Linked DNA regions of Hahella chejuensis KCTC 2396. The protein of the gene in region 1 interacts with the protein of each later gene in a pairwise test. Links are inferred from orthologs where the notes say so. Each region holds a gene or a part of one and is shown on either strand. Other genes may lie near its edges.

The links. Proteins that work in one complex are often made in the same cells at the same time.
Region 2: the proteins of HCH_RS14895 (region 1) and rsfS interact in binary tests that used the Escherichia coli proteins (3 or more experiments, as listed by UniProt). The link is inferred for Hahella chejuensis KCTC 2396 from one-to-one orthologs.

The regions. Positions count from the first base shown.
Region 1 is NC_007645.1:3,405,952-3,411,918, reverse strand. Bases 1,730-4,728 are described here. They hold HCH_RS14895 (ATP-binding protein), read left to right. Parts: upstream 1,730-2,681; coding sequence 2,682-3,776; downstream 3,777-4,728. Other genes in these bases: HCH_RS14890 (DUF5682 family protein), read left to right, coding at 3,776-4,728; HCH_RS14900 (WGR and DUF4132 domain-containing protein), read left to right, coding at 1,730-2,685. Also shown: more of HCH_RS14900, read left to right, coding at 1-1,729; more of HCH_RS14890, read left to right, coding at 4,729-5,967.
Region 2 is NC_007645.1:5,960,396-5,965,797, forward strand. Bases 2,470-5,402 are described here. They hold rsfS (ribosome silencing factor), read right to left. Parts: upstream 4,147-5,402; coding sequence 3,793-4,146; downstream 2,470-3,792. Other genes in these bases: mrdA (penicillin-binding protein 2), read right to left, coding at 2,470-2,998; rlmH (23S rRNA (pseudouridine(1915)-N(3))-methyltransferase RlmH), read right to left, coding at 3,282-3,752; nadD (nicotinate-nucleotide adenylyltransferase), read right to left, coding at 4,254-4,913; HCH_RS26225 (glutamate-5-semialdehyde dehydrogenase), read right to left, coding at 4,944-5,402. In the rest of the region: rod shape-determining protein RodA, read right to left, coding at 1-1,034; more of mrdA, read right to left, coding at 1,133-2,469. UniProt on the Escherichia coli protein: Functions as a ribosomal silencing factor. Interacts with ribosomal protein uL14 (rplN), blocking formation of intersubunit bridge B8.

The DNA of each region.
Region 1 (5,967 bases):
CTGCTTCCGGTTGACTGGCGCTGGGCGCCCTGGCGGCCCCGGGAAGAGACGGAGATTCCCCCGCCGCGTCCTTTTAATCTTGAGCAGTTGCAGAAAACCTTCTCCGGCATACGAATCGATAAGTCCAGTTACTTGGGCGACTTTGATTGGCGAACGGCCGAGACGCCATTGCGTATGAGCAAAGAGGAAGCCGCGTTTTGGCTCGTCGCCATGTCAAACAACCGCAGGACCATTGCTGAGCGTAAAAAACACCTGAAGGAATGGGATTTCTCCAAGCCGGTGGACTATAAGCAGATGCTTTACAATGAAGCGCCCAGCACGCCCTGGTTAATGATCCCGGCGTTCAATCTGCTGTCCGAACAGGAATTTCTGGATCTGGCGCTTACGGAAAAAGAAGCCCGCTATCACGGCGCCGATCTTCAATGGGAGCGGGTGCGCGGTCTGCAATATGTGCTTCCTCTACTGTCGGCGCCGGGAATCGAGCGCCTGAAAGACGCCGCGCGGGCCCACGTCAGCGTGGCGAACTGGCCCGTATCCAATTTCTATCAGACCACCAACTACTTCGTCCTGGCCGCCGTACTGGGCCTGTCCGATCTGTTGACGGACGTGGTGGAGTCCTGGGACGACAAGCTATATAGCGGCGACGCCTGGCACGACCATTACCACAAACCCCAGGAAGTCATTTTCGGTCTACAGGACCCGGAACAGGTCAGCCGCCATTTCCGGCGCTTGAAGTTACGCCTGTCCAACCCTGACTATATTCGCGCCTGGCTGGCTCACACCGGGCTTCAGCATCTGGACTACATCGAGGAGTCGCTGAAACAGGAATCCAACCGGGATCAGGCGGAAAACCAGTTATCCGCGCTGATTGCCGTCAACGCAGCGGAAGTCGCTCCCGTCATGCTGTCCCTGACCAAGGCGTCAAAAGCGCCGAAGATGGCGAAAAACTGGCTGGACGAACATCCACAGGCGGCGGTGACCGGGCTGGCGCACTGCATCGCCAGTCATCGTTCGGGAGCGCTGCGTCAGGACGCCTTGGCCGCATTGCGACTGATGAAGCGCAAAGGGTACGCGGACCTGATGCAGCAGACGGCGGCGCATCAACCGACCCTCGCGGAGACAATAGACGAGGTGCTTAACTATGAGGACCCCGCTGACAACCCGCTTACCGACGCAGAGACGCCAGACTGGTTGCAGACGGGACTCACCCCGAAATCCAAGGCGAAGCCGGTGGATTGGATCGACGCCAACGACCTTCCGCCGATTATCATGGCAGGACGGGCTTTCAACGCACAGCACGTCGCGGCGCTGCTCCTGACCCTGAAAACGGCGGACAGCCAACAGGCGCCTTTTTTCCAGCAACTTAAAGAACAAACAGACGGCGGCTGTCTTGACGCGTTCGCCTGGGCCCTGTTTGAAGCCTGGCTATCGGAGGGCGCGCCCTCAAAAGAGAAATGGGCCATGATGGCGATGGGCTACCTCGGGGGCGACGAATCAGTCATGAAACTGACCCCGCTGATCCGTAAATGGCCTGGAGAATCCCAACACCAGCGAGCAGTGTCCGGCCTGGAAGTGTTGCGGTTGATCGGCTCTAAAACCGCCTTGATGCAACTCAGCGGCATTTCCCAGAAGGTGAAATTTAAAGGCGTTAAGTCCAAAGCCCAGGAATACATGGAGCAAATCGCCGCCGAAAAAGGACTGACCAAGGCGGAACTCGAAGACATGGTGATCCCGGACTGCGGGCTGGATGAAAAAGGCCGCAGGGTGTTTGACTATGGCCCCCGTCAGTTTCACTTCGTATTGGGCTCCGATTTGAAGCCGAAACTCAAGGACGACAGCGGCAAGCTTCGCGACAACCCGCCCAAGCCATCCGCCAAGGATGACGCAGAGCTGGCCAACGACTCCCTGCAGGAGTGGAAGCTGGTGAAGAAGCAGATTCGCGATATGGCCAAGATTCAGGCGGAGCGGCTGGAACAGGCCATGGTGGTGGGCCGTCGCTGGAAGGCGGAGGACTTCGATGCTCTGATCGCCCGTCATCCCTTGATGACGCACCTGGCGAGATTGTTGCTCTGGGGCGGTTACCAGAACGGTCAGCTGGCGGGGACGTTTCGTTTAACCGACGAACAGGATTTTGCTGACGTCAACGATGATCCCTTGGCGCTGGACGGATTTGACGAAGTCGGACTTGTTCATCCCCTGCATCTGACGGAGGAAGACAAAAACGCCTGGGGCGAGATGTTCAGCGATTATGAACTGCTGCCTCCCTTTCAACAGCTCAGCCGGCCGGTGTTCGCCCTGAGTGAGGAAGAGCTGGAGCAACAATCCATGTCCCGTTTCGAAAAGATGAAGCTGCCGGCCCCTACGCTGGTCTTCGGTCTGGAAAAACAAGGCTGGGCCCGGGGCGAGGCCATGGACGCAGGTGGGTTCGACGAGCACTCCAAGCAGTTCGCCGCCGCCAATGTGACCGCCGTGGTCAACTATGAAGGCGTCGTCGGCATGGGGTATATCGAAGCGGATGAAACACTGGAAACCACCGAGATTGTTTTCGTGAAAGGCATGCGCCAGCCCTCCGGTTATGGCTGGGATCAAAAAGATAAAATACTGCCTTTGAAGCAAGTGGACCCATTGGTGATCAGTGAAGTGATCAAGGACCTGAATCAACTTGCAGCGAAGGCCGAACAATGAGCGATCTAGCCCTGCAGCGCCCGCCGGTGGAGCAACGCTACGCTGAAGAGTTAGAGCAACTGGCCGCCAAAGACCGCAAGAGCGTCAAACCGCCGGGCTGGAACCTCTCCCCCCTGGCGGTCATTGACTTTATTTTGGGCGACAAACGCCAGAATATCAGTCCCAAGTTTGTGGGGCGGCGGCGCTTTGTGGAGCGTTGCGTAGCCACCCTGGCGACCAATCGCGGCCTGATGTTGATCGGGCCGCCGGGCTCCGCGAAGAGTTATTTGAGCGAATTGCTCGCCGCGGCGATCTCCGGGGACTCCGGATTAACGATTCAGGGGTCGGCGGGCACGACGGAGGACCAGATCAAGTACACCTGGAACTACGCCTTGCTGCTGGAAAAAGGGCCGGGGCCTGAGTCCCTGGTTCCGGCGCCGGTGTATCAGGGTATGCAACAGGGCAAACTGGTGCGCTTTGAAGAAATCACCCGCTGCCCCCTGGAGATTCAGGATACCCTGCTCTCCATTCTGAGCGACCGGGTGCTGCATATTCCCGAGCTGGAACAGGGGGCGAGCGCCGTCTATGCGCGCCAGGGCTTCAATCTGATCGCGACAGCCAACACCCTGGACAAAGGCGTCAATGAAATGAGTGCGGCGTTGAAACGCCGCCTCAATTTTGAAACGGTGCAACCCATCGCCAGCATTGAGGAAGAAGTGGCGTTAGTGGCGCGAGAAACCGACGCCTTGCTGCAACACGCCGGCATACCGATGACTCTGCCGGTGGACAAAGCCGAGGTGCTGGTGACGGTGTTTCATGAATTACGCAACGCCAAAGTCATCGGCGGCGGCGCTCTGGAGCCGCTTAACTCCGTTATGAGTACGGCGGAATCCGTGTCTGTGGCTTTCGCCGCCTGCGTGCAAGGGTATTATTACAATCAGGGCGCCCTGACCGCAGAGCATCTCGTCTCTGCGCTGGGCTCCACCGCCGCCAAGGACTCCAGTGAAGACCTGAAAAAGATCAGACACTATCTGCATCATGTGGCGGGTAAGCGCAAAGGCGCCGCCTGGACCGAGTTCGCCAATGCGAAACAGGCGCTAAGTGACTACTGATGCTGTCTGACCGTATTCATTTTTTCCCGGTTCGACATCACAGTCCGGCCTGCGCCCGCGCAGTATTCGACTATGCGCTGGCGTTGCGGCCGCAGGCCATCCTGATCGAAGGGCCCAGCGAATATAACCCGCAACGGGAGGAGTTGTTCCTCTCCCATCAGCTGCCGCTGGCGATCTATACCTACGTCGCCAATGACGACCACCGGGCCGGCGCCTACCATCCCTTCTGCGAGTACAGCCCTGAGTGGCGCGCGCTGCAGGCGGCGAAGGCACTCCAGTGCGAGGTGGCGTTCATTGACCTGCCCTGGCCGGAGATCTGCGCATTGCGACTGCAGAGCGCAGACCAGGAAGTTCTGGATCAGGAGCATCGCTACGCCGACGGTGAATTAAGGCGCAGCCGATACATTCAGGCGCTGTGTCAGACGCTGAAAGTGGAAGACTTTGACGCCGCCTGGGACGAGCTGTTTGAAATCGATCCGGCATCCCCTGACGAACTGAAACAGAAAGTCGCCGCCTTTTGCCTGGCGATTCGCACCTTTGAAGACGAAGACCGGGCGCAGCGTGGGCTGCCTCCCGATCCAGTCAATCTGGCCCGGGAGCGCTATATGGCTGACCGGATTCGAGACGTTGGCGAACGCGTATCCGGCGACATTCTGGTGGTGACGGGAGGCTTTCACACCTCCGCGCTGTCTGAGTTGATTACGGCGGAGACGCCGCCCCCGATTTCTGCCGCCTCTACGCAGACCGCGGCCTGGCGGGAACAGGGCGCCGCCCTCACCCCATACAGTTACGCCCGTCTGGATGCGCTGACCGGGTATCAGTCCGGCATGCCCGGACCGGAGTTTTACCATCAAGTCTGGTCGGCGCGTTCCGGCGGTGGCGAATTTCAGGCGCAGCCCCTTATCGACGCCATTGCGCAGCGATTACGCCAGCGTAAACTCACGTTCAGCACCGCCGACCGCATTGCCGCGGAGTGCAGCGTCCAGACCCTGGCGGCCCTGCGCGGCCACCCCGCGCCCTGGCGCGAAGACCTGTTCGACGGACTGAGCAGCGCCACTATCAAAGATGAATTGGCCCATGGCGGCTATCACCCCATGCACGAGGTGATTCATGAGGTATTCCGGGGAGATCGTCAGGGACGCTTGCACGATGAGACAAGCCTGCCGCCTTTGGCGAGGGACATTGACGCTCTCCTGCGATCACTGGATTTATGGCCGACAACGACGCCTCGCCTCGTCTCGCTGAACTTGCTCGAAGCCGGCGATCTGCAGCGCAACCGCATATTGCGACGGCTGCAACTTCTGAACGTTGCGGGATTTGAATTAGTGTCCTCGCCGGACTTCGTCGCCCGGGACGATCTTATGGAGGCGCAGGCGCAATGGAAACTGCGCTGGACGCCGGAATTCGACGCGGGAAAAATCGAAGCCTCCAGATACGGAGCCTCACTGGAGGAAGCCGCCAATCAGCGGTTGCTGGAAATGATGCAACGCAAAGGCCGCCTGGGCGACACGGCGGAGCTGCTTATTCTCACCGCACTGTGCGGGCTGGGCCGCCACGCCCGTAATCTGATGATGGAGTTGACGCAGCAGACGCGTCTTTGCAGTGATTTTGTGGAAGTGGTCTCCGCCTTGAACCACCTGAGCTATCTGCAACGATATGACGATATTCTTGAGTGGGATAATGTCGACGCCACCCGCCCCCTGAGTAACGCTTTATATGAGCGCGCGCTGTTTCTGCTCGACTCGTTGGGGCGTCCCGACCAGGGCTTTGAGTTTGTGGAGGCCATTCGCACTCTGCTGCATTGTCATTTCGCGTTATCGCAGGATTTGGACTGGTCCAGAGAGCCTTTTGCGGACAGCTTGCAAAGCCAGTGCAAAGAGCCGGAGCAATCGCCGGAAATTCGGGGAGCGGCTTTAGGCGCCTGCTTTATGTTGGGCGTCACGCCCGGTGAGAGCATCACCCCCTTTGTCCGGCAGATCGCCACATCGGAATTGGGCGACTTTCTGGTGGGTCTGTTTCGCATCGCCAGAGAGACCGTGCAGCGGCATCCGGATTTGATCAATGTGATTCATCAGGTGATTCAGGGTTATGACGCGCACGCCTTTATGCAGGCGCTGCCCAGCCTGCGTCTGGCGTTCACTTACTTCACCCCGCGGGAAAAACTGTATTTGGCGGATCATTTGCCCGGAAT
Region 2 (5,402 bases), 2.6 Mb from region 1 along the record:
GGCAGAATGCCGCTCACCATGCCCATATTGACGAAAACATATACGAAAAATGTCATGATCAACGATCCCGCCAGCAAACGGGAAAACGTATCCTGGCCGTTAGCCGCTATATACAGCCCGCGACCGATAATCATCATATACAGGGTAAGAATACAGGCCACGCCGATATAGCCGAACTCTTCCGCCAGCACAGCGATAATAAAGTCCGTATGGCTCTCCGGCAGGAAATCCAAATGAGACTGGGTGCCTTCCAGCCAACCTTTGCCGCCAAAGCCGCCGGAACCAATCGCAGTTTTGGACTGGATGATATTCCAGCCAGTGCGCAGAGGGTCCGATTCGGGGTCAAGGAACGTTAACACCCGCTGCTTTTGATAGTCGTGCATGACGAAAAACCACATCGCCGGCGCCAGCGCCGCAACGCCAGCAAGACAGCCGAGAATCCACCGCAACCCAAGCCCCGAGAATAACAACACGAAGACGCCGGAGGCGGCGATCAGAATGGCCGTTCCCAAGTCAGGCTGTTTGGCGATCAAGGCGGCGGGCACAAAGATAATGATCAGCGTCCCGATAATATGCTTAAAGGAAGGAGGCAGGATACGGTCCGACAGATACCAGGCCACCATCATCGGCACCGCCAGTTTCATGAATTCAGATGGCTGCACCCGTACGCCGACGCCTGGAATCTTCAGCCAGCGTTGAGCGCCTTTGGCGTCGCTGCCGACCACCAGTACCGCCACCAGGCCGGCCAAACCAAGGAAAAACACCCACGGAGCCCAACGCCTGAACACCTGCGGATCAAATCTCGCCAGCACCAGCATCAAGGCGGAAGCGATGCCGAAGTGAATGCCTTGCCTGGCCACATCGGACATACTTTTCTCACTGCCGCTGTAAAGCACGAACAAGCCGCCAAACACCAGAATCAGCAGCAAAGTGAATAGCGGAACGTCGATGTGAAGAACGCTGGCGAGCGTGCGAGGGCGACTGAAATGCGCCTCACCGCCGGGTAACTGCCTTACGAAATCGCTGCTTTTCATATCCCAAGTATCGATCTGCGTCACCCGACTCTGGTCGGGACGAATGTTTATAGTAATAGTCGCAACGGGGCTCGCCCGCGCATCAATACAAATCTAGTTCAGGGCGAAGCCGCCTGCATCCGCCCCGGTTCCAGTTCGGGTCCAACCAAATGGGCGTCAAACATTTTGCGCGCCACCGGCGCAGCCGCACCGCTGCCTCCGCCCCCGTTTTCAACCAATACCGCCACTGCGATTTTGGGGTTATCCACTGGCGCAAAGCCGACAAAAAGAGCGTGGTCACGATGACGTTCAGCGATGGCTTCCGCGTCATACACGGCATTCTGTTTGATGCCGATTACCTGCGCCGTCCCGGTTTTTCCCGCCATTTTGTAGGGTGAGTCCTTACCGCTGGAGCGGGCTGTGCCATGACGCCCATGCATAACGCCTTCCATCGCCTTGATCACATAGTTCCAATACCACTCCTGCTTGAGCGTGACGTCAGGCGGCGATTCAATATCCGTCACTTCACTTTCATTCAGTGTCTTGATCAAACGAGGACGCACCCACTTGCCTCGATTAGCCAGAACCGCCGTGGCGGTGGCCAACTGCATGGGGGTGGAAAGCATGAAGCCCTGACCGATGCCCATATTCAAGGAGTCGCCCGGGAACCAGGGAAGTCGCCGCGCCGCGCGCTTCCACTCTCGTGAGGGTAAGATGCCATCCTGAGCTTCGTCGATGTCGTAAACCGTCTGCTCACCGAAGCCGAACTGCGCCATATAGGCGTACATGTTATCGACCCCCATACGGAAAGCCATATCGTAGAAGAAAACGTCACACGATTGCTCAATGGAGGCATTGAGATCCACCCAGCCATGGCCGGAGCGCTTCCAATCGCGATACTTGCGGTCATCGTTTTTAAGCTGATACCACCCCGGATCCCATATCCGGGTATTAACGTTGATGGTTTCCGTATCCAATCCCGCCAGACCCAGAAACGGTTTGACGGTGGAGCCGGGCGGATATTGCCCCCGCAGCGCGCGGTTAAAAAGAGGAATGTCAGGTGAATCCTGCAATGCTTTATAGGTCGCGGAGTCGATGCCGGTGACAAACAGGTTGGGATCAAAACTGGGCGTACTGACCAGCGCAAGTATCCCGCCGGTGGAAGGCTCTATCGCCACGACCGCGCCCCGTCTGCCATCCAGCGCCTCTATGGCGGCGCGCTGCAGATTGACATCCAGGTACAAGGAAATATCGGAGCCAGGGGTTGGCGCAGCACGATCCAGAACTCTTAAAACCCGCCCCCGCGCGTCAGTTTCCACTGTCTGATAGCCAACGGAGCCATGCAGCAGGCTTTCATAATGACGCTCCACGCCAAGTTTGCCGTAATACTGCGTGCCGCTGTAATTGGCGGGGTCGACCTGCTTCAACTCCCGCTCGCTGATGCGGCCGACATATCCCAGCACATGAGCCAGGGTGTCGCCCAGCGGATAGTAGCGGATCAACTCAGCCTCGACTTCAACGCCCGCAAGTCGGTGTCGGTTCACGGCGATGCGAGCGATCTCCTCTTCCGTCAGCCTTGACTTCAATGTCACCGATTCGTATGGACGCCTACGCTGCCCCATCCGCTTGCGAAACGACTCAACGTCATCTTCTGTAATCTCAAGAATGTCTTGTAGTTCCGCGATTGTGGCTTCCAGATCTTGCGTTCTTTCTTTCACCAATGTGAGGGAAAACGTAGGCTGATTATCCGCCAGCAACACGCCATTGCGATCATAGATCAAGCCACGAGTGGGCGTGATGGATTGCAACTGCATGCGGTTACGGTCAGAAAGGGTCTTGTAGACTTCGTGTTGGCTGATTTGCAGGTAGTAATAGCGCGCAAACAGCGCAAGGCTCAAGGCGATCACTCCCAGTGCAGCCCAAATGGCCCGTTGGAAAAAAATGCGTTGCTCGCGGAAGTGGTCTTTCAGCTCTCGGGAAGCCATGGCTCTTTGTGGTCAATACCGTCAGTTGCTGGTTATGTCAGGCTCCGCCGGTAGATATTATTCTGGTCGCGGACGCAGGCGCTATTATCTTAGTCCTATCTATCCGAGGACGGTACTTACTATCTTTCCATTATTCCCATACTTACCTCCTTTTCTCCTTTAATTCGGGAAACGACTCAGTCAATCTTCAATTTGGAGCCGCCCTCAATCAGGGCCGGGGCCGTCTGTGCGGCCCGCCCGCTTGGTCTCCCCGCCTTGATCAGGCCTGACGCCGGTATATTGATTATTCCCGGTGGTAAGGATGTCCTTGCAATATGGTCCAGGCTCGATAAAGCTGCTCCGCGAGCAGCACTCGAACCAACGGATGCGGCAGCGTCAACGGCGACAGCGACCATTGTTGATTCGCTCTCGCTCGACACGCATCGCTCAGCCCGTCCGGTCCTCCCACCAGCAAAGCGACATCCTGCCCGGACATGCGCCAGCGCTCCATTTGTTGCGACAATTGGGGAGTGGACCATGACTTGCCTTCGACTTCCAATGCGACGACATGATCGCCGGAACCCAGTGACTGCAAAATGCTCTCTCCTTCCTGGATCTTGAGCTTATGCGGGTCCGCGTTCTTTTGACGCCTGGGCATGGGTATTTCGATGAGCTGCAAGGGCATGTCACGAGGCATACGTTTAACGTACTCGTTATAACCCTGCTCAACCCAGCCAGGCATTTTACCGCCCACTGCGATTAGCTTTATCCGCACTGTAATTCTTTAATCGTCAATAAATACTTTATCGCCGGAATTACACGTGATGCGACATGGATTCCGCCACTGGCGAATCGCGCCAGAAGCGCTCCAGATCATAAAACTCCCGGGACGACGGCAGCATGACATGAACCACGATATCGCCCAGATCCACCAGGATCCAATCGGACGCCGCGCCGCCTTCAGAGCCCAGCGGACGACCGCCGTTGGCTTTGACTTCAGCAATGACGTTATCCGCGATGGATTTAACGTGACGATTTGAGGTTCCGCTGGCGATAACCATGTAGTCCGTTACGCTGGTGCGGTCTTTTACATCCAGCACGGAGATATCTTTTGCTTTGATATCTTCCAGTGCTTTAATGACTATCTCTTTCAGATTTTCAGTCTCCATAACGCCTCATAGAGGGGGGGGTTAAAGAATATTTAAATAATGCGGCGCCCGCCGCCCGCAAGCGGTTTCCAATAACTGTCGCGTTGCAATAATTAAGGAAAAGCGCCCTAGGCATTCACAGCGCCATACAAACGATGCTGGCGAATATATCGCCACACCGAATCCGGTAGTAAGAAACGGGGGGATAGGCGCAAGCCGATCAGCTCACGCACCTTGGAACTGGAAATTCCCATTTGGGTAAGCGTAATAAATCCAACCTTTCCGGCAGGCTGGCGTATCAGGTCGTTATTGCTCTCTGCGGAGTGCTGACGCAAAAAATCTCCCAATTCACCTTGCTCACAAAATGACCAACCCGGTCTGTTAACCACCATTATATGGGCTAATTGAATAATTTCCAGCCATCTTCGCCATTTTGGCAGTGACTCGAATGCGTCAGTCCCCATAACAAATATCAACGGCCGCAGATTACCTACCTCTTGACGCAGCTCCAACAGCGTATCCACCGTATAGCTGGCGCCAGTTCTGCGAACCTCAACTTCGTCAATACGCAAGCTTGGTTCTCCTTCCAACGCCAGCCGCAGCATGGCTAGACGATGTTCCCCGGACGCCTTGGGAGCCGAGCGATGACGCGGGTCGCCACAGGGAATCAGGCGCACTTCGGCTGACTCGCCGAAGTGCTGCTGTAGTTCCAGCGCCGTACGCAAGTGACCGAAATGTATGGGATCGAAAGTGCCGCCAAGCAGCACTATGGGAGAATGTTCCTGCATGATCAGGTAGGAAAACTCGCCTCGCGCCCGTTACTGCCTAATATGGCCATCTCCGAGCACCACGTATTTTTGTGAGGTCAGCCCTTCCAGTCCGACGGGACCACGCGCATGAATTTTATCGGTGGAAATGCCGATTTCCGCGCCCAAGCCATATTCAAAGCCGTCAGCGAATCGTGTGGATGCGTTGATCATCACCGAGCTGGAGTCTACCTCCGTCAGAAAACGACGGCCTTTGCTGTAGCTCTCCGTCACGATCGCGTCAGTATGATGCGAGCCATAGTGATTGATATGAGCTATCGCCTCATCCAGGTTTTCAACTACCTTGATCGCCAGAATCGGCGCCAGATATTCTTCGGACCAATCCGCTTCCACTGCGCTCAACGCCTGCGGCAGGATTTCCCGGGTTCGCTCGCAGCCCCGCAACTCAACGCCTTTCTCGGCGTAGGCTTGCGCCAACTGCGGCAAAATGGTTGCGGCGACAGGCGCGTC